Regions from separate parts of the Hydrogenoanaerobacterium saccharovorans genome, predicted to be linked through region 1. Evidence: predicted binding sites of a transcription regulator. Region 1 holds the regulator's gene; each other region holds the start of a gene.

Region 1 (7,496 bases):
CCGTATGTCCAAATCAAAATAGTGGCAACCACGATATGTGCCGAACCCAAGAACACACCGACACTGCCCAGCAAAGTTTGCAGCAAAGGCAGAGCCATAAAACCGTTGTTCGAAAATACAAGGCTCATCCTTTTATCGCGGTAATCGGCAACATGGCTGCGATACAGCAAGTGCCCTGCGCCAATGGGCAGAAGATGGCACAAAACTGCCAGAGGAAAAGAAATCGCAAGCATTCCCGCGAGATTTGAATCAAACTCGCGCTGATAAGATACAACAATGGTAACAGGAGTGACGATTTTTAGCAGAAAAACCGAAATCTGCCGTGCGCCCTCATCATCAAATAAATGCCCCTTATATACAACATACCCCACAACCATCAGCAAAAACATGATGAAAACCTGTGTACCTACCGTGATAGCGTAACTCAGAAAAGTGCACCCCCTTTTCAGCGCAGCATATATTTCATACAATTCTATATTAATTTTGCATTGAATACAAGTAAACTGCTGCTTTTGTAAAAATGTTGGAAATATAAGTGGTTTTTTGTCCCGTTATATGCTAAAATATTTGGTGATTTAAGGTAACATACTTACCGAATATGCACCAACTTATTTGAAACGGGGAGCTTATAACGTGAAAAAATTGTTGTGCGCCGCTTTGGCGATGTTGCTGGTACTGGGGCTTTCAAGCTGCGGAAAGAATAAGGAAGAAGAAGTACCGGTAGATATGCCCGAAAAAGCACCGATAAACGATGTGCTTACTATTTATTCGCCGTTGCCGCAAGAGCTGCTGGATGCTGCCGTTGCAGGATTTGAGGAGAAAACAGGCATAAAAACCGAAGTGGTGTGTGACAGCGCCGATGCCCTAATTCAGCAGCTGAACACAGAAAAAGATACACCCAAGGCAGATGTACTGTTTGGTGCAGGAGCAGAGGTTGTGCATCAGTTTAAAACGCTGTTTTCTGCCTATGAATCAACCGAGAGCAGTTTTATTGACAGTAAATTTGCAAGCAAAAACAAGCTTTTTACACCGCTTACTCCCATGCCCATTGTGCTGATGTACAACAAAGAACAGACCACAAGAGCACCCGAGGGTTGGGCAACACTGATAAACAGCAGCTACAACGGCTGGGTGGCTTTTGCAAACCCCGAAAAATCGGGCACCTCCTACACCGCACTGTGTGTTATGGCGCAGACAAAAGAGACAGGACCTGAATATATCGAAAAGCTTGCGCTGAATCTTGACGGCAAGATGCTCGATGGTATTTCGGATGTTTACGCAAAAGTAGCCGAGGGTGAGTTCGCTGCTGGTATAACGCTTGAGAGCAGTGTAAAAAAATATCTTGATGCCGGGTATGAGAATTTGATTGGCATTGCCTACCCCAAAGAGGGAACCACCGCTGCACTGGAGGTAAGTGCGATTGTAGAAGGAGCAGCACACAAAGAGATGGCACAGCAGTTTGTGGATTATGTAAGCGGCGAAGATTTTCAAAAAACGCTGGTACAGCAGTTTGGGCTGCGTACGGTACGCACCGATCTTTCTGACCCCGATGGGTTGACCGAGAAAAAGGATATTAATTTTATTGATTATAATATAGAGCAGGCAGTGTCCGGCAGAACCGAGTTGCTGAAAAAATTCTTGGATGCAGAGAAAAAAGCAGCGCCTAACAAAGAAGAGCCTCCGAAACAGTAATTTTTAAGATCAGAACATATTTATGCTCTGATCTTTATTTTGCTCTTTGCAATTTTGTGCTATAATAAAATTTAAAGCATTTATCAATCAAATCTATTGAATTTGTAGGATATGCAAATAAATACAAACGGGATTTCCCACAAAGGATGATACAATGAAGTATTTCGACCTACATACACATACCGTGCTGTCGGACGGGACAAAAACCCCACAGCAGTTGCTGGATGCGGCAGAGAAAAAAGGCTATGGGCTGGGCATTTCAGACCATATCTTCTGCTGTAAAATGCTGACTTTACGCGATGTAGAACACTATTTGGATGAGCTTGACCGCTATAACGTACTGCATGGTGTAGAGGCAAACCTCGGTGAAAATTTTACTTTGCCGCACAAACTGGATGAACGTGTGGACTATGTGATTGCAAGCGTGCATTCTGTGCAAGACTTAAATGGAGAGAAGTTGGAACTGGGGCCCTATTTTTGTGCCCGCGCAGGCGATGCGGGTGCGCCGCCTTATAACCGCAGTTTTACAGCCGATGAAGCAAAACATTATCTCGAACAAATTTTGCAGATACTGGAATTTGATTTTAGATGCCAAAGAGTGGATATTTTGGGGCATTGCACGGTGCACCCCTTTTACGATACCTTGATGGGGCAAAAGTACCTCTCGGACTGGCAGGATGAAGTTGTAAAACTTTGCAAAAAATATACAGTTGCAATAGAAATTAGCGGCCTGTGGCATTGCCCGGATGAGGATTTGATACGAAAGGCACACGTTGCCGGAGTGAAATTTTCTTTGGGCAGCGATTGCCACCAACCAGAAGATACGTGTGATTTGGACTACGCATTGGATATGCTGCGAAAAATTGGTATTGGGCAGGATGAATTGTTTACCATTAAAGCATAAACTTCGCCGTATCATCAATACAAAAAAATATTGTACGTAAGGCAGTTTTCTCCGGCGCGCAAATGCAGTGTAACGGGGTGGCCATTGCCCGAAAAGCCCGCGGCATTGCCGCAAGAAGGAAGATATTGTATGAAACTTGAATTAACCCTTTTACATCAGCATGAATCCGCTTTGGACAGCATGCTGGAAGCATTTTTTGAATCGATGGGCTTACCGCATGAGTGGACAGAATTTTTGCTGCACTTTATGGCTGATACCATCAACTTGTTTTTGATTTTGATCGTAGTCATGTTTGCAGTGTCGTTACTGCAAACCTATATCCCTTTTGACCGCTTGCAAAAAAAGCTCTCGGCATTGGGCAGTGTATGGGGTTATCTGCTTGCATTGGCTCTGGGTGTGGTTTCTCCGTTTTGCAGCTGTACCATCATCCCTGTGGTGATGGGGCTGATTTCGATGGGGGTACCGGTTCAAGTAGCTCTTTGCTATTTAACATCCGCAGCTTTGCTCAATGTGGGCACGGTAGTTGCTATGTTTTCCACTATGGGTGTGCAGTTTGGTGGAATCTATATCGCCGTATCGCTGTTAATCGCAGTGCTTACTTCTATTCTTATTCGTCCGTTTGCCGGTAAAGAAAATATCATAAGCTACGAAGCAGGTCACCATCATGGCCACCATTGCCATGATGAAAACTGCCATATTCATACCGAGTGCTGCCATCATGAGCCAAAAACACGGGTGGGCTATTGTGTAGATAATGTCACACATATCTTGCGCCAAACATGGGTTTATATGGTGCTGAGTGTTGCGCTGTCCAGTGCTGTCATCAGCTTTGTACCCATAGAAACACTCAATACAGTGATCGGCCAAAACAATGTGTTATCCCCGTTGCTTGCAGGCATCGTGGGTGCACCCATTCATGCAGATGTGTTTGCCATATTGCCTTTGCTACAACTTTTGCTGCCCATCAATCGTTCGGCAACCTTGGCGTTTGCACTGGGGGCAATGGCAATATCGATACCCGAAGTGGTACTGCTCAGCCGTGTTTTTAAACCCAAAACAATTGCCGCATATGTTGTTGTGCTTGTAGTGCTTTCTGTAGTGGCAGGTTATCTTGCAGCACTTGTAGCGTAAACTGCACGATAGCATTATTGTGTAATGCGTTTTTTCGTTGACAATGATTTAACAATAGTTTAATATAAGAACTGATTGTAATACAGAATAACCAACACAGAACAGGGGTGTCAGTATGGAACAAAAAGTACAGGCTGCGGCGGCACACTTTGCCGCTTTGGTTGAAGCGCAGCTTGCCAGAGTTGAGCGCATGAAAGCAGTAAAAGATTTTGTGGATTACTCAAAACTGGATAAGATTATCATTGGCGTATGTGGCGGCGACGGTATTGGGCCGGTTATTACCCACGAGGCGGAGCGTGTTTTGCGTTATCTGCTGGCAGATGAAGTAAAAGCAGGCAAAATAGAGTTCCGCGAAATCGATGGCCTCACCATCGAGAACCGTGTTGCATGCATGAAGGCAATCCCCGATGATGTGCTGGCAGAACTCAAAGAGTGCCATGTTATCCTAAAAGGCCCTACAACCACACCGCGTGCGGGCGACCCATGGCCGAATATTGAGAGTGCCAACGTTGCAATGCGAAAAGAGCTTGATTTATTTGCAAACGTGCGTCCGGTAAAAGTGCCTTCGGAGGGCATTGATTGGACATTCTTCCGCGAAAACACCGAGGGTGCCTATACACTTGGCTCTTGCGGTACCAATGTGGATGATGAGCTTGCGTTTGACTTTACGGTAACCACCACCGAAGGCACCGAAAGAATAGCTCGCCTTGCTTACGATTACGCAAAGAAAAACGGCAAAAAACGTGTTTCTATCGTAACAAAAGCAAACATTGTAAAAACAACCGACGGCAAATTTTTAAAACTGTGCCAAAATATAGCAAAAGAGTACCCCGACATCACAACCGATGACTGGTACATTGATATTATGACTGCCAAATTGATTGACCCCAAGCGCAGAAAAGATTTTCAGGTTATGGTACTGCCAAACCTGTACGGCGATATTATTACAGATGAAGCCGCAGAGATGCAGGGTGGTGTAGGTACCGCGGGCAGTGCAAACCTTGGCAAGCGTTATGCAATGTTTGAAGCAATTCACGGTTCGGCACCCAGAATGATGGACGAGGGAAGAGGCTGCTTTGCAGACCCTTGTTCAATGCTGCGCGCGGCGGTTATGCTGCTTTCGCACATCGATCACCAAACCGAGGCAAACAAACTGGAAAGAGCTTTGGATATTTGCATGTATGAGGAGAAAAAACTGGCCATTACCGGGCGCGATACCGGGGCTACCTGCGAAGAATTCGGTAATTATGTTATGAGCACGATTGAGACTCTGTAAATAAGTTGGAAAAGGTGAATGCAATGAGCAAACAGGTATCTATCTCAGTTATCAGGCGACTGCCGAGATATTACCGTTTTCTTGGCGAACTTTTGAAAAATGGCATACATAGAATCTCCTCGCGCGAGCTTTCTTCCCGCATGGGGCTTACCGCGTCGCAGATCAGGCAGGATTTAAACTGCTTTGGCGGATTTGGCCAACAGGGCTATGGTTACAACGTCGAGGCACTGTACGGCGAAATCGGCCATATTCTTGGGTTGGATCAGAATTATAAAACCATCCTTATCGGTGTGGGTAACCTTGGCAGAGCAGTTGCAAACCATATGACGTTTGATGGCAGAGGCTATGAACTGATTGGTTTGTTTGACAGCAACGAGAAGGTCGTTGGTGACGTTGTTCGTGATATAGCCGTTATGGATATGGACGAGATGGAAGATTTCTGCATAAAAAATAAACCCGATGTTGCTATTTTATGTACTCCCCGAGAAGCGGCACAGCGCATTGCCGATAAGCTGGTAGAACTTGGCGTGCGTGGCTTTTGGAATTATTCGCATTATGATATCAATATGAATCATCCACATGTAGCGGTAGAAAATGTTCACCTCGGCGATAGCCTGATGACATTGTGCTATAAGGTAAAAGACCTGGATAGCCCAGACGGCCCTGCCGAAGGGAACAAAAATATATAAATGCAAAACGGCTGTGATGAATCAATCACAGCCGTTTTTAGTTCTTATCCTGTTTTAGTCCAAGAATATAATCAGCACTCACATTATAAAATTTGCAAAGGGTAACCAAATGGCAAATTGGCAATTCGTTAATTCCATTTTCGTACCGCGAATAAACTTCCTGTGTGGTTCCTAGAACTTTAGCTATTGCTTCTTGTTTTAAGTCGTTATCTTCGCGTAATTCTCTGAGCACCTCAAAATACATTTTCATGCTTTACACCACGCTTTACTGTAAATCATTATTGCAGCCAAAGGTCAATGCTTTGCATTTGTAAGTAGCTCAAGAGAAACATTTAGTATATTTGCAAGTGCTACCAATTCAATATCGGTGACAAAGCGTTCTCCGTTTTCGATTCTTTGAATTGCATTTTTGTCAACATCAAGCCCTTGAATTTGCAGTTGATCAGCAAGCATTCGCTGTGACACTTTTGGGTTTAAACTCTTACGTATTCGCGCTACATTTTTACCACAGATATTATTTCTACCGTCGACGGCTTTATTTTTATACATCCAAACACCTTCGTTTTAGTTCTTATCCTGTTTTAGCCCAAGAATATAATCAGCGCTCACATTATAAAACTTACAAAGCATAATGAGATGGCGAATAGGCATTTCGTTTAGTCCCTTTTCGTAACGGGAATACATCTGTTGCGATGTTCCCAATATTTTTGCAATAGCTTCCTGCTTTAAATCATTATCCTCACGCAATTCCCTAATTATTTCTATATATGTTTTCATAAATATATCACTCCAATAAAATTATACGTACAACATATATGATGTATTGACTTTACATAATATATTATGTAAAATTGCATGTATAACATTTAAATTGGAGGGAAAAAGATGCCGGATTATGAAAAAATGTATACCGTATTGTTCAATAGGGTGACAGATGCAATTGAACAGTTGCAAACCGCACAGCAGATTACCGAGGAAATTTATGTTGCCTCAGGTGAACAGGCAAACAAAAACGAGGATGGCTAGCCATCCTCGTTTTTACGCTATCATTTGTAAGTTGTTTTAGTGATTTGCTTTATTATACGATATACTTTTTAACGCTTTCGGGAAGTTCTGCAGCGTCGCAAGATACTGTAAAGATGATCGATGCTTTGCTTACCTCAACAAGTGCATTCAAATCTTCTATAAAAGCAGCAAACTCTTCGTAATTTTTGCCGCCTATTTTCAGCGTGCCATCTACAAAGATTTCAGAAATATCATAGTTGCCTGCAAAAATACCTGCGAGGAAACCATAAAACGCCTTGTAGCCCTCAACCTTATAATCTTCGATATCAATCAATCTGACAGCATGATCGATATTGTATGTCATTTTAAGACCTTTCTCAACGCATACGATATTACCGGTGGTTGTTTTAACGGCGGCATTAATCTGATTGATGAGTGTTTTTGTTTTGCCGGAGCCTTTGTTACCCACGATGAGCTTAATCATGTTTTATTCCTCCCAGTTTTTATTATATTTGGTATCGCCCTGCGGCGAATGTTGTGTGTTGCCTATTTTAATTTTGCTTCCAATTCAGCCTTCATATCCTCATAACCCGGTTTGCCAAGCAAAGCAAACATATTCTTTTTGTAACTCTCAACGCCCGGCTGATCGAATGGGTTTACGTTCAATGTGTAACCCGAGATGGCACATGCTTTTTCAAAGAAGTAAACCATATAGCCAAACTCGTGTTCGTTGATTTCGGGAAGCTCAAGCACGATGTTGGGAACACCGCCCTCTGTGTGTGCTAAGATGGTGCCTTCC
Region 2 (7,496 bases), 340 kb from region 1:
TGTTGACATAATACCGATTAAATCGCTGTAGATGTGAACTGACGAAAGAGATGGTGTTAGAAACTCCGCAGTAGGTATGTCGTTACATCCTATCACTGAAATCTGCTGTGGAATTTTAATGTTATGCTCTTTAAACGCCCTTAGGCTTCCGATAGCCATTGAATCGTTCTCTACAAAAAATGCCCTGGGCAGCTCGCCTTTTTCAATTGCCTGCTTGGCAAGTTTATAACCCGATTCGGCAGATGCATTATCATCTTTGTAAACATACTTTTCTTGATACAAGCCTTGAACTTTTAATATTTCTTCAAAAGATACACAGCGTAAATCAAGATGTTTTTTGCCTTTTAAGTTGCAGCCGTTACTGCCTATGTACCCTATTTCACGGTAGCCGAGCGAAAAAAAGTAACAGAGAGCCTTGTCTACTATCTGCCTGAAGTCATTGATAACGCAATCTGCTTCTACATCCGTTTCTTTAGGGTCAAAATCTACGAAAGATATTGGTAAGCGCGATGTTAATACAGATTTTCTGAAATTTTCTTTCAGATACCAATCGCCCGAATCGCCAATGATGATAATTCCCGAAAATCCCGTAAAATCAATTACTTCATCTCTATCCGAGGGCAAAAAGAATTCTTTTACTTCTACACCGTTTGCAGCAGCTTCTTCTTTTGCATTTACTCGGATGGAAAGATAGTAAGAGTCCGAAATCTCCCAAAACTCACTGTAAAGCATTATCAAAGCTATTTTTAGGTTCTCATCGGGGATAAATTGGTGTGCTGCTGACTTGTTCACTTTATATTGTAAATCTTGTGCGATTTGAAGAATTTTTAATTTTGTTTCACTGGATATAGAAAAAGTTTCATCTTGGTTAAGTACCCTTGATACCGAAGCGATAGAAACCCCCGCCAATTCGGCAATATCTTTTAACGTAGCCATATATATCCCCTTTTAGTAAAATAGTTTAGTAAAAATAATCGATGTTTTACCTGTAGTATACTGTTCTATTTATAAAAAGTCAATATAATAATTTAATAATATTGATATATTTTGTGATATAATCAATAATTTTGCTGATTAATTGATTATTTTGAAGGTTTTTTATTTATATTTTACTAAAAGTTTCATCAATTTTTATTAATACATACAAATATCAAATAACATACTATTATTTTAATATTTCAATTAAAAATAGGCAGAACAACCTAGGTTGTTCTGCCTATCCATTTTTACATCTATGTTATTTTGCTTCGTTTAAAATCTCTTTTACACAATTTAAAACAGCATCGCTGGATTTGGTTGCACCTGCAACTGCATCTACATCTGCACTTTGTGCCTCAATAATCGCGGGGAACAAGCTTTTTTGTACGGCATCAAAAAGAGCCTGTGTTTCTTTGTGTTCTGTCGCTTTAACATCGGCAATCGAGCCGTCTTTGATTGTCACTTCTATAGTAACATCACCGTTATTGCCTTTTGCGGTTTTTGTGTACACACCATCTTTATAGCTTGCTGTACCGGCTGTACTTTTTTTGCTTTCTACTTTAGGCATTACCAATTCGGTTGCGCCATTTGCCAAAGCAAACTGAGCAGCCTGTTTACCTGCTTGTCTGCCAAAAACAGTAATATCTGCTACAGCGTTACCGCCCAAACGGTTTGCACCATGTACACCGCCTGTAACCTCGCCGGCAGCATACAAGCCTTTTATTACAGCGCCTTTCGTATCCAGCACTTCTGTATTGGTGTTGATTTTAATACCGCCCATTGTATGGTGTACACCGGGTGCAACTTTAACCGCATAATACGGTGCCATTTCCAAACTTGCATCCATGCCGGTATCGCGGCCAAACTCAGCGTCTTTTTTATCTGCAACTGCTTTATTCCAAGTAGCAAGGGTTTTTGTCATTGCTGCTGCATCCACCTTTAAGGTTGCAGAGAGTTCTTCTAGGGTTTTGCCCTCGGTAACAATGCCTTTTTCAACCATTTCTTCGATTGCTTTCATGTTGTTTCTTAGATTCTGGTCAAAAATAATGTAAGCATATTTACCCGGTTGAGCCAAAATATTTGCAGATAACACATCTCTTGTCAACATCTCATTTGTAAAGCGTACGCCTTTTTCGTTTACAAGAATTGCGCCGATACCGCGAACGGAATCTGAAATAACTTCGTTCGTTGTTTGCTCAACGGTTGGATGTGTTTGAATTTGTTCCATATCTACCAATGCAGCACCGATTTTTTCTGACATACGAATGCCATCACCCGTTGCACCGGCATGGTTGGTTGTAATAAAGCCTTTTATGTCGGGGCGATAGGATGCATACATTTCTTCGTTTGCACCAAAACCGCCTGCTGCAACAATTACTGCATCGGCATTAAATGTAAGCTCGTTGCCTTTTGCATCTTTTGCTTTTACCCCGGTAACCGCATTGTTTTCAACAATCAATTCAGTTGCCTCTGTCTGATACAAAATGTCAATTCCACGGTCCTCAAGGTTTTTTGTAAGAACCGATACCAACACATTACCAATGCTGGAGCCGTCAACAGGGCGATGCATTCTGGGTTTGGAAGCACCCGCAGCAGCAACCACACCGTTCACATCCATACCGATTCCCAGCAGCCAATCAATTGCAGCTGAGCTGTTTTGTGCCAGATAAGTTACCAGCGATAAATCGTTGATTTCTTTGCCGCCCTTCATTGTATCATCAATAAAGGTTTGCACACTGTCTTCAATGCCAAGGGATTTCTGAGGTTTTGTTTCAGAAGCATTCAAGCCGCCTTTTGCACGAACTGTGTTGCCGCCGGCATATGCCATTTTCTCTAACACAATTACATTTGCACCGGCATCTTTGGCTTCAATGGCTGCTGTCATACCTGCGCCACCTGCACCAATGATAACAATGTCACTTTTATAGCTTTCTTGCTTTTGGGGAACTTCTGCTGTTTCTGGCTGCGACTGTTGCTTTACTTGGCTTGAACAACCGCTTAATACCAATAAGGCTGCAAGACTGAAAGCGCATAATTTTTTTAACATAGATACTCTCCTCATTTAATCGATTGTTATAAAAATAACATAATATGAATGATTTGTGTTGTTTTTAAAGTTTATTAGGGGTTTTTTAAATAAAAAAAGTGCAGTGAATTTCTCACTGCATCGTCTTTTTATGATATTTGATTTTTGGGCGCCCAACCTTACCGTACACAGTGCCCTTGCACAACTTTTTGCAATCCACCAAATAGTCTAAGTATAATCGCAAGGTTACCATGGATATCCCAAGTGATTTTGCAATTGCCTGCGCATCCAATATTCCGGTCGATGATAATCGAATGGCATCCTGTATCTTTTGCAAAGTGATGGGATGAATGCCTTTCGGCAGTTCAAGCGGTTGATTATTCTCAAACAATTCATCCAAATTATCTTGATTTAATACCGCGTTTGTCTGAAATAATTTGTAACGCTGCAAGTATTTTTGCAAAGCTATTTTAATTCTATCGAACGTAAACGGTTTGATTAAATAATCCACCGCGCCCAACTGCAAAGCCCTTTGTATAATTTGCTTGTCTTTTGCGGCTGTTACAAAAATAACATCTACTTGGTTAAACTCTTGACGAATTTCTTGTAAAAAATCGATTCCATTCATCTTTGGCATAAATACATCCAGTATGAGCAAATCAATTGTTTTGTGCTGTTTTAAATAAGCGAGTGCCTCTTCCCCGTTTTCTGCCACTGCCTGAACTGTAAAATGTTCGATATTTTTAATGTATTCCTTATTAATTTGAGCCACCATAGGGTCATCTTCTACAATGAGCACTTGTATCATTTATGTTTCACCTGCTTGAAAATTATATGGAACTCAGAACCTTCGTTCAACTTTGTATCTACTTTAATTGAACCGTTGTATTTTTCAACATTTTGCTTTACCAAATAAAGTCCGTATCCCCTGCTTTTTTGCTTGGTGGTATAGCCTTTTTCAAATATTTTGCGAGTATCTTCTATCCCCCTGCCGTTATCTTTAACAACGATTTCAAGCTGGTTATCCTGATCATTCAGATACAATTCTACCTGTTTGTCCTGTTTATCCAGGTATTCCAGGTTGTCCATTGCATTTTCGATTAAATTGCCAATAATCACAACAAGCGCATTGACATCAAAATTGAAACTATTCTCAAAATAGCAATCTTCATGCAGATGAAAATCAACTTTAATCTCGTTTCCGCGCTGGCACTTTCCAATACACAAAGCGGATATTGTTGGTTCGAAAATCATATTCAGCACGTTGCTGATGTTTGATTGAATCTGGTTATTAATCGTGCCTATATACTCTTTTGCTTTATTGGTATTGTTTGTTTCGATAAACCCTAAAATGACATGAAGTTTATTTTTAAATTCATGCGTGGTTGCCCGTAGGGAATCCACTATTTTTTTTACGCCGGTAATTTCTTCGGCTAGCTTGTTTACTTCGGTTTGGTCACGAAAAGACGAAACTCCGCCCACTACTATGTTTTGTTCGGAGAGAATTGGGACATTATTCGAAACGACTATCACGTCCTGCAAGGCATAAGGCACGTCGAGCATAGCCGTTTGCTGTTCCATTGCTAAAGGCAATTTTGATTGCGGAAAAACTTCTTTTATGTTTTTACCAACCACAAAATCCTTGCAAATGCCCAAATAGCGCATCGCTTGCTCGTTAATCAGCGTAATCACGTAATCTTGGTTCACTGCAATAACGCCCTCATGAACCGTCGCAAGTATCCCTTTATTCTCAAGATACAATCTGGCAATATTCTCCGGCTCATAACCAAGCAAACTTTTTTTAATGTAACGGGATACATACACTGCCCCCAGCACCCCGATGAAGCATCCCATCAAAATAAAAAGCACCATAATCAAGGCAATGTCTTGTTTTGTTTTTGCAATGCTGTCCAATAATGTTCCCGCCATAACAAAGCCCAAAATTTTACCGTCATGATTGGTAATTGGGGTAAAAGCGCGCAGTGAGGGGCCTAACGTGCCTGGGCCTTCTGATACATATGTTTCGCCGTATAAAACAGCCCTGTCGTTGTCATAAGCCGAAAACATTTTTCCAACACGGTTTGATTTGGTATGGCCGTACCTTTTGCCGTTTACATCTGCCACTACAATAATGTCGATGCTTTTCAATTGCTGCTGCGTGGTTTCTACAAACTTTTGAATTTCTTGCGACTCTTTATTTGCAATCCCATCTATGATAATGGGCGACATGGCTACAATTTGCACGGTGTTCAGTGTATTTTCCTTAACCTTTTCCATCAAGCTTTTGATATTGTATTGGCCTGCCACATATATGGATATGCCCACAGAAATCATCACTATCACAACTACCAATAGTGATATTTTTTGTGCTAATTTTAATTTTCTCATCTTCACACTCTCAAAAAATCCTTTTCGTAACAATATCATACGATTTTTAACTTGTCAATTATTTTGCAAAATCACGTTATGGCTAGCACCGGCAAAAGGTTTTGGAAGATTCGGCTATCTTGTTGCTTTTAAATAGTGAACGCGCCAACATCAATTATATACAGATAATTTACAAAACAGCTTATTGCAACTCAAGCTGTTTTTTTAGCTTACAGAGCAAAGATTTATGCAAAAATCTTATTTTAGCTGAAGTTGATTTTGTCGGTTAACTTCGTGTTTGTAACTGAATAAATATTTTCTTCATACAATGCAGTGTGTCTAGCCTTTAAGGTTGACACTTTAAACGTCTAAGAAATTGAAAGGAAAATAAAGATGAACTCTTTGGTTTTTAATACAACTGCTTCGGAATTATCCGCAGGTGTTTACGGCTATAATCAAAACACCTCCACTTTGCAACAATTACAGCTCAACTCTGATGGGGAGCTTTTGATCGCAGCTGCCGCCGCAATGGCAGTTACCGTTACAAATACCACATTAACGGTAGGAGGTAATGTAACAGTTTCTAACCCTGTAACCATTGCAAACACTTCTCTAACAGTAGGCGGTACAGTTACTGTTGGTAACTCTATTACCATCGCAAACGCCAGCTTGGTTGTTGCAGGTGATGTGACTGTTTCCAACCCTATTACCATTGCAAACACTTCTCTAACAGTAGGCGGTACGGTTACTGTCGGCAACTCGATTACCATCGCGAATGCCAGCTTGGTCGTTGCAGGTGACGTGACTGTTTCCAACCCTGTTACCATTGCAAACACTTCTCTAACAGTAGGCGGTACGGTTACTGTTGGTAACTCTATCACCATCGCAAACGCCAGCTTGGTTGTTGCAGGTGACGTAACTGTTTCCAACCCTGTTACCATCGCAAACACTTCTCTAACAGTAGGCGGTACGGTTACTATTGCAAACGCCAGCTTGGTTGTTGCAGGTGACGTGACTGTTTCCAACCCCGTTACCATTGCAAACACTTCTCTAACAGTAGGCGGTACGGTTACTGTTGGTAACTCTATCACCATCGCAAACGCCAGCTTGGTTGTTGCAGGTGACGTAACTGTTTCCAACCCTGTTACCATCGCAAACACTTCTCTAACAGTAGGCGGTACGGTTACTGTCGGCAACTCGATTACCATCGCGAATGCCAGCTTGGTTGTTGCAGGTGACGTAACTGTTTCCAACCCTGTTACCATCGCAAACACTTCTCTAACAGTAGGCGGTACGGTTACTATTGCAAACGCCAGCTTGGTTGTTGCAGGTGACGTGACTGTTTCCAACCCTGTTACCATTGCAAACACTTCTCTAACAGTAGGCGGTACGGTTACTGTTGGTAACTCTGTTACCATTGCCAACTCCAGCCTTAATATGACGGTTATCGGCAACAACTTCACTTCCGATTCAGCTCCCCTTACCAACGTACAGGGGACAGATGTCATCTTCGCAGATAAAAATATTTCAACCCTGCGTACAGCAACGATGTTTATTAACAACACCGGAACTGCCCCAATTACTGTTTCTCTGCAATTAAGCCCCGATGGGACATTCTATATGAATGACCCCAGCCACGACAATGTTGTTGTGCCCAACGGCGAAGGCGCGTATATTGTTATCGACACTTTTGCACAGTATGCACAGCTGCAATACAATCTAGGTACAACTATCGCATCGTTCATTGCTTATTTTAACGGTCAGGCATAAATGAATTAAGAAAGACCGTAGTGCTAATTTTTAGCTCTGCGGTCTTTTCTTTCAAACCCAAAACACAGAAAGGGGTATACTATGCAAACTTTAAGCCTTTGTATGATCGTTAAAGACGAAGAAAAATATATAGAAAAATGTTTAAACAGCGTTGCCGATGCAGTTGATGAAATTATTATTGTAGATACCGGATCAACCGATCATACTTTGGATATTGCCAAGCGCTTTAATCCTAAAATTTTTTCGTACAAATGGGATGATAATTTTAGTAATGCGAGAAATGAAGCGCTTAAAAAGGCAACCGGAGATTGGATACTTGTATTGGATGCCGATGAGGTAGTTTATAAAGATGACT
Region 3 (7,496 bases), 1.8 Mb from region 1:
CATTATAACAGAATCTTACAATGCAATTCATGCCTTATCTGAAGATACATCCACGGAGGATAAATAAATGTGCCAAAAGCCAATCTTGATAAATATAGGATTGGCTTTTGTAATTACACTATTTACATCATAATCTTTTTTGTGGCAATAATAATAACCAATTATATTATGTAAGGAGTTTATTCGATGCAGCCACAAGAAAAAAATGTGTTTCCGCCACAACATCAAAATCAACATCCCGGCAAAGAATCCGAAATGAATCCGGCACCGCAATACGACAACCCCAATTATAAAGCAGCCGGAAAACTGCAAGGTAAAACCGCTGTTATCACCGGAGGAGACAGCGGCATTGGCCGCGCTGTTGCTGTTGCATTTGCAAAAGAGGGTGCCGATGTTGCTATCATTTATCTAAACGAAAACAGCGATGCAGACCAAACGGTGGCAGATGTAACAAAACTCGACCGAAAATGCATAAAAATAGCTGCTGACTTAAAATGCGAGCAAACAGTAACCGATGCTCTTACACAAGCTGTCAATGAGCTTGGTCACCTGGATATCTTAATAAATAATGCCGGCGTTCAATACCCGCAAAACAGCATTAGCGATATTACAAAAGACCAGCTTTTGCATACATTTGAAAGCAACTTTTTTTCTGCTTTTTATCTTACCAAAGCAGCTCTCCCCCATTTATCCACCGGCTCTGCTATCATCAATACTACATCTGTTACAGCATTTGAAGGTAACCCAACCTTGATAGATTATTCGGCTACCAAAGGGGCAATAGTATCTTTTACCCGCTCTATGGCATTGTCTCTTGTAAACCAAGGTGTGCGTGTTAATGCAGTTGCGCCCGGCCCTGTTTGGACGCCATTAATCGTTTCAAGCTTTTCCCGCGAAAAGGTACAAACCTTTGGCTCTACCACACCAATGCAGCGTGCAGCACAACCTTTTGAGATGGCACCGCTGTATGTGTTTTTAGCTTGCGAAGATTCTTCCGATATTACAGGACAGGTATTCCACATAAACAGCGGTACTGTAATTAATTAATGTGACAGTACGTCGTTGTGTACGGAGCAGCTTTATCTGCACTATAGTTGATGATAGATAAAGCTGCTTCTTTTTTGGCTCGTCTCTCGCTTTACTTTTAAACAAGTACGACGGCTGATTTTAAGCTGTTCATTACAGGATTTTTACTGCCACATCATCAAGCGTTTTTTAGCTAAAATTGCATAGAGAAAATTGAAAGCGCTAAAAATAAAACCCTGTAGACCACTACGTAATACGATACGTAATAGCGCAAATTTTATTAAGTTTTTACGAGTTTATTCATAAAAACAAAAAAGACCGAGAACCCGCTTTACAAGCCAGTTTCTTGGTCTTTTTCTTGGTGGAGACGAAGAGGATCGAACTCTCTACCTCTTGAATGCCATTCAAGCGCTCTCCCAGGTGAGCTACGCCCCCAAATTTTTTCCGACGAAGATATTATAACATATTGTTTTTACTATTTCAATATGTTTTTTACTGTATTGTAAACAGAATGCTAATTTTTGACGATAACCATGAAAATTTTATTTTTGGTGATATAATGAAAACAAAAACAAGAAACGGAATGTTGAAAAATTGACCAAAAAATCGAAGAAAATACTTAAGATAACAGGAATTTTGGTTGTTATAATCATATTTGGTATTTTGATTTTTAAACTGATGCCATGGTTTATTTCTCTTGCCAATCCTGTAGTGCGTAATGAATTTAAAACATACATTTCATCATTGGGATGGAAAGGCGCCTTCGTTATGCTGGGCATACAAATATTGCAAGTAGTAATTGCCGTATTTCCCGGTGAACCTGTCGAATTACTTGCAGGCATAATTTACGGCACGTGGGGCGGGTTGCTGTTGTGTATGGTGGGTTTAACCATTGGTACTTGTATCATATTTTATTCGGTACGTGCATTGGGCAGGGGGTTTGTTGAATGGATGTTCAGTAAAGAAAAAGTGCAAAAGCTGTCGTTTTTAAACGACAACAAAAAGTTGGAGATGATCACCTTTATCCTCTTTTTTATACCCGGTACGCCAAAGGACATTCTTACTTATGTGGCACCTCTTACTAAAATACGGCCACGCGATTTTTTTATCATATCCATTTGTGCCCGTATACCGTCAATCATCACATCCACTTATGCCGGACAAACGATTATAGATGGTGAATGGTGGAAAACGCTTGGAATGTTTCTTCTTATGGGCATCATAGGTATTGCGGGTATTTTGGTAAATAACTCTATTATGGATAAAAACAGCAAAAAATGATATAGGCAACAGAAAGCGGCATCGATTTTAGTCGATGCCGCTTTCTGTTGTGTGTTAGGGTATATTAGCAGAGGTATGGCGTAAATTATTTTGCTTCTCCGTAATAAGCCTTTTTGTAGATTTCTTGAATCTCGCTCACCAAAGGATATCTCGGATTTGCAGTGGTGCATTGGTCTTCAAATGCTTTATAAGATAACTCTTCCAGTTTGCTGTTAAACACTGCCTCATCAACACCGCACTCTTTGATGGAGGTTGGTCTGTCGAGGTCTTTCATCAGCTCACGGATTGCTTTAACGAGAGACGCAACTCCCTCTTCTGTGGTTTTTGCAGGCAAACCAAGGTATCTTGAAATTTTAGCATATCTCTCATCTGCAACGAATTTTTTGTATTTTGGGAAAGACGCAAATTTGGTGGGTTTTTGTGCGTTGTATTCAATCACATATGGCAACAGGATAGCATTAGCGCGTCCGTGAGGGATATGATACTCGCCTCCCAGCTTATGAGCCATAGAGTGGTTTAAACCAAGGAATGCGTTGGTAAATGCCATACCGGCAATGGCAGAAGCATTATGCATTTTCTCTCTTGCTTCTCGGTCTTCGCTGCCGTTGTTGTATGCGCGGCGAAGGTTTTCGAATACAAGTTCAATTGCTTTGATTGCAAGACCGTCCGTATAGTCGGATGCCATAACGGATACATACGCCTCAATTGCGTGAGTTAAAACGTCCAAACCGGTATCGGCTGTAATGGATTTAGGCATTGACATACAGAACTGCGGGTCAATGATTGCAACATCCGGAGTGAGTTCGTAGTCTGCGAGAGGGTACTTAATGTTGCCGTTTTGCTTATCTGTGATAACCGAGAAACTGGTAACCTCAGAGCCTGTACCGGAGGTTGTGGGGATGGCAACGAGCTGTGTGCGTTTACCCAGTTTGGGGAACTGGAACGTTCTCTTTCTGATGTCAAGGAAGCGCAGCCTCAATCCGTCAAAAGAGGTGTCGGGGTGCTCGTAGAACAGCCACATACCCTTTGCAGCGTCGATTGCAGAACCGCCGCCGATTGCAATAATTACATCGGGCTGGAACGCGTCCATCGCGTCAACACCCCGCATAATGCACTCTACAGATGGGTCGGGTTCAACATCAGAGTAGATCTCGCTGTGGCAGTATTCCTTGCGCTTTCTGAGGTAGTACAGAATTTTATCAACGTTTCCGAGTTTCACCATCATCGGGTCGGTTACGATAAACGCTCTGCTGATGTCAGGCATTTTCTCGAGGTACTGGATGGAATCTTCCTCAAAGTAAATCTTCGGCGGAATTTTAAACCACTGCATATTAACTCTCCTCTTGGCGATGCGCTTTTTGTTTACGAGATTTATGGTAGAAACGTTTTGCGAAACAGAGTTTTTACCATAAGAACCGCAGCCAAGGGTGAGCGACGGGGTGTTGGTGTTGTAGATATCACCGATTGCACCCTGAGAAGACGGTGAGTTTACAATAACACGACCAACCTTCATTTCGGTACCGTATTTTTCAGCCAAAGCATTGTCGGATGTATGGATTACAGCGGAGTGACCCAAGCCGCCCAACTCCAACATTTTAGCAGCATATGCAAAGCCTTGCTCGGTACTGTTTGAAATAAAGTAAGCAAGAACGGGGCTTAATTTTTCAAGGCTCAGCGGATAATCGAGACTAGGCTGTGGCAGCGGAGCGATAAGGATTTTTGTTTTTTCCGGTACCTTAACACCTGCCTGCTCTGCAATCCAGTAAGCGGATTTACCAACAACTGCAGCATTAACAGCCATTTTGTCTTTATTTATGACGTAGTTTGAAACCTTTTCGGTTTCTTCTTTGTTCAAAAAGTAGCAGTTGTTCGCTTTCATGTATGCTTCAAATTTATCTTTGAGTTCTTTATCAACAATTACAGCCTGCTCGGATGCGCAGATCATACCATTATCAAATGTTTTGGACATCATCAAGTCGGTACATGCTCTTTCGATATCTGCGGTTTTTTCAATGTAGCAGGGCACGTTGCCGGGGCCTACGCCCAATGCGGGTTTACCTGCAGAGTAAGCAGCCTTTACCATGCCCGGGCCGCCGGTTGCCAAAATAGTTGCTACACCGGGATGATTCATCAGCAAGTTGGTAGCTTCAATAGAGGGGAATTCAATCCATTGAATGCAGTCTTTGGGTGCACCTGCTTTTACAGCAACCTCATAAACAATGCGTGCCGCTTCGGCGGAGCATTTTTGTGCAGAGGGATGGAAACCAAAGATAATTGGGTTACGGGTTTTTGCTGCAATAATGCTTTTAAACAATGTGGTAGACGTAGGGTTTGTGGTAGGTGTAACACCGCAAATAACGCCTACAGGCTCGGCAACTTCCACATAGCCTTCCATCTCATTTTCATCAACAACGCCAACTGTCTGCTGATGTTTAATGCTGTGCCAAATGTATTCGGTCGCAAACATATTTTTAATAACCTTATCTTCGTATACGCCTCTTCCGGTTTCTTCCACAGCCATTTTTGCAAGCAGCTCGTGTGCATCTAATCCTGCAAGAGACATTTCGTGAACAATGTTATCCACCTGTTTTTGGTCAAGCTGCATATACTCGTGCAGTGCAACATTGGCTTTTGCAACCAAAGTATCAATCATTTCTTTGGTCTCAACGGGTTTTTCTATTGGGGCCTGAACCTTTTTCTCTGCCATAGTATTTTCCTCCTAGCACTAATTAAGGGCTCCATATCTTTAAAGAACTGGGTCGGTATTTTTATGAATCAACTTTTTGTTAATTCTTTAACAATATTATATCTTGCAATTTTTATTTCGTCAATAGATTTTTGATATTTTTTTAACAATGTTTATCACGATGTTTACTACAACAATCTCTTAAATTTTGTATAATTTGCTATATCTGTGCTTGTTCATTATTATGTACAGAAACCATAAAAAAAAGCAGGCGAATGCCTGCTTTTTTTCTAAACGTTCGTTATTATTTATTTATATCATCCGAATAGGCTTTGCCTTGTGTACGGTCATACGAATACTCTTGCAATGCCACTGCATCGGCGTTGTTCTCCCCTAAATCAAAGCTGTATTGGGGTGTTGTCTTCATCATTCGCTGCATATCGGTCATAAAACGGTCTTTCGGCAGATTGATATAATCGCCCAAAATGTGCGGCAAGTAAAATGCCGAAACCCGCTCTTGCGGTAAAGCATAGTTATGGCTATAATTGCTCCACAACAGATACGGCTGCTGGTAGAGGCTATAACCGTTGATAGATTTAGCAAGTTTTTTGTAAAGCGCACCTTGCTTGCCCAAATAAGGGTAATGGTCGCCAATAAACATTAATACAGTAGGCTTACTGCGCGTCTTCAAATAAGACGTAAGTTCATCCAAGGCTTTATCCGTTTGGCTGATACCGTACAGATACCGCCCGACTTCTGCCTGCTCTTCGGCAGTAAGACGGTTGTCTTTCACTGTGTATTTGGTTGTATCGGTGTAAGGGCCGTGATTTTGCATTGATACCGCATAAATGAAATTGGGTTTGTCAGATTTCTGCTCCAATGTTGTCCGAATTTGGCGCACAAGTGTACTGTCATCAATATAACCGCCCAAGCGGGTTTGATTTACGGTAAAATCGTCTTCAAAATATAAATTATCAAAACCATAGCTACGATATGCCTTGTCTCGGTTGTAAAAGCTGGCTGAAAACGGGTGAATAAAGCTGGTAGCATACCCCTGCTCTTGAAGATACGATGCAAAAGTGGGACGGGGGTTACCATCGGTAAACAGCTGATGAGGAATGTTTTCGTTGCCAATGCCTTTTACAGGTAGCCCAAACAGAAGTTCAAATTCTGTTTTACAGGTATACCCCCCAAAAGTAGGCACCAAGGCTTTTCCTTTATAACCTTCACGTGAAATGCGGTCGAAGTTGGCATAGGTGTCTTTCGATATGGGTAAGCCGCCAAAACGTCGAAAATCGGTATACGCCTCGGACATAATGAGGACTACATCGGGAGACTGGAAATCACCCGATTGGGGCTTGCTTTGCGTAGGCAGAAGTGCCTGAATTGCCTCTTGTGAGTAATTTTGCGGCTTATCAAGTTTCTGTGTAATCCGCTCGGACATGTTTTGGCTTAAAAAAGCAATTTGCATGTTTTTCTGGAATACTTCATCGCTGCTGTAAGGGTTATATGATGGTTGATAATCGATACCGCACAACTTATAGATGTTGGTATAAAGCGTGGGCACAGAAATAATTGCTGCGAGAAATACAATTGCACTTGCCCCCAGCGCGCACGATTTTATAGGCGGTATCGTAATACGAATACGCAAAAATGCAGCCCACAGCACATATATAATCAATATGGCTAAGTTAAGAACCATAACATAATTAATATCAATTTTGGTAAATCGGGCGATATCCGATACTTTGCCTGCCATGACAAGGTCAGCAAGTGTAAAATGCGTACCGTTGGCATCAAACTTAAAGTACTCTACCAGTGAAAGTACATATAACACGCCGCCCTCTATAAACATTGCAAGCCAAATTTGCCTTAAAATCAACGAAAGTGCCGCAAAAATAATGGCTACAAAAAAGTAATCATATATCAGCACCCCTACCGAACCTACCATAAAACGAAGCAAAGCAGGCAAGCTTTGCAAATGGGTATTTTCTACTACCAAAATCAACATCAACGGAAAAATAGCAACGGTAAGTATCGTTAATGTTCTATCCAAGTTACGGTCTGCTTTTATTCTGTTGTAAATACGTTGTACTAAACTCATATTTACCTCCTGCGCGAATCTAAGTTCTTTATCTGTCACTTATTATAACGAGCCAATCTTAAAAATTACCTCAAAAAATTCTTAAGAATTTATTACAATCAAATTTCAATTAATATTTTTTGTATGTTTTTTAACATAATTTGATTTTATTACCATTAAACTGATGAAAGCACCTCCGTCGTTACACAATACCTAATTCGATTTTAACATGAATCTATTGAAAATCAATAGAAATTATTTGACTTTTTAGCAAATTCAACTAATTTATGTATTTAAGACAATTGCGCATTTCATATGGGTATGCTAAACTGGAATAGTTAACAAATCAAACAGAAAGTGAGAACCAACTTATGCCCGAATTGGAACAAGAAATCTTAAAAACCTTGAATACAAATGGCA

Evidence for each region. Region 1 encodes Rex, which represses fermentation and respiration genes when NADH is low (regulators of the CRP and FNR family bind a similar motif). Its sites were predicted from a motif close to ATTGTTAANNNNTTAACAAT; they were not measured.
Region 2: a site for Rex is predicted at 3,048-3,067, ahead of EDD70_RS02710 (flavocytochrome c). Genes of this name have one in related genera too.
Region 3: a site for Rex is predicted at 5,090-5,109, ahead of adhE (bifunctional acetaldehyde-CoA/alcohol dehydrogenase). Genes of this name have one in related genera too.

Annotation. Positions count from the first base shown of each region.
Region 1 covers NZ_RKRD01000001.1:236,869-244,364, forward strand. The annotation lists gene EDD70_RS01070 (AEC family transporter) at 1-470, opposite strand, end outside; gene EDD70_RS01075 (extracellular solute-binding protein) at 634-1,692, shown strand; gene EDD70_RS01080 (PHP domain-containing protein) at 1,847-2,596, shown strand; gene EDD70_RS01085 (permease) at 2,726-3,727, shown strand; gene EDD70_RS01090 (isocitrate/isopropylmalate family dehydrogenase) at 3,843-5,003, shown strand; gene EDD70_RS01095 (redox-sensing transcriptional repressor Rex) at 5,027-5,692, shown strand; gene EDD70_RS01100 (helix-turn-helix domain-containing protein) at 5,730-5,942, opposite strand; gene EDD70_RS01105 (helix-turn-helix domain-containing protein) at 5,987-6,241, opposite strand; gene EDD70_RS01110 (helix-turn-helix domain-containing protein) at 6,257-6,469, opposite strand; gene EDD70_RS14845 (hypothetical protein) at 6,578-6,718, shown strand; gene EDD70_RS01115 (hypothetical protein) at 6,771-7,181, opposite strand; gene EDD70_RS01120 (glucose-6-phosphate isomerase) at 7,244-7,496, opposite strand, start outside.
Region 2 covers NZ_RKRD01000001.1:575,924-583,419, reverse strand. The annotation lists gene EDD70_RS02715 (LacI family DNA-binding transcriptional regulator) at 1-936, opposite strand, end outside; gene EDD70_RS02710 (flavocytochrome c) at 1,238-3,025, opposite strand; gene EDD70_RS02705 (response regulator) at 3,138-3,812, opposite strand; gene EDD70_RS02700 (ATP-binding protein) at 3,809-5,392, opposite strand; gene EDD70_RS02695 (DUF6385 domain-containing protein) at 5,765-7,141, shown strand; gene EDD70_RS02690 (glycosyltransferase family 2 protein) at 7,223-7,496, shown strand, end outside.
Region 3 covers NZ_RKRD01000001.1:2,060,228-2,067,723, forward strand. The annotation lists gene EDD70_RS09600 (hypothetical protein) at 1-67, shown strand, start outside; gene EDD70_RS09605 (SDR family oxidoreductase) at 187-1,047, shown strand; tRNA gene EDD70_RS09610 (tRNA-Ala) at 1,386-1,461, opposite strand; gene EDD70_RS09615 (TVP38/TMEM64 family protein) at 1,663-2,307, shown strand; gene adhE (bifunctional acetaldehyde-CoA/alcohol dehydrogenase) at 2,393-5,014, opposite strand; gene EDD70_RS09625 (LTA synthase family protein) at 5,298-7,097, opposite strand; gene EDD70_RS09630 (hypothetical protein) at 7,448-7,496, shown strand, end outside.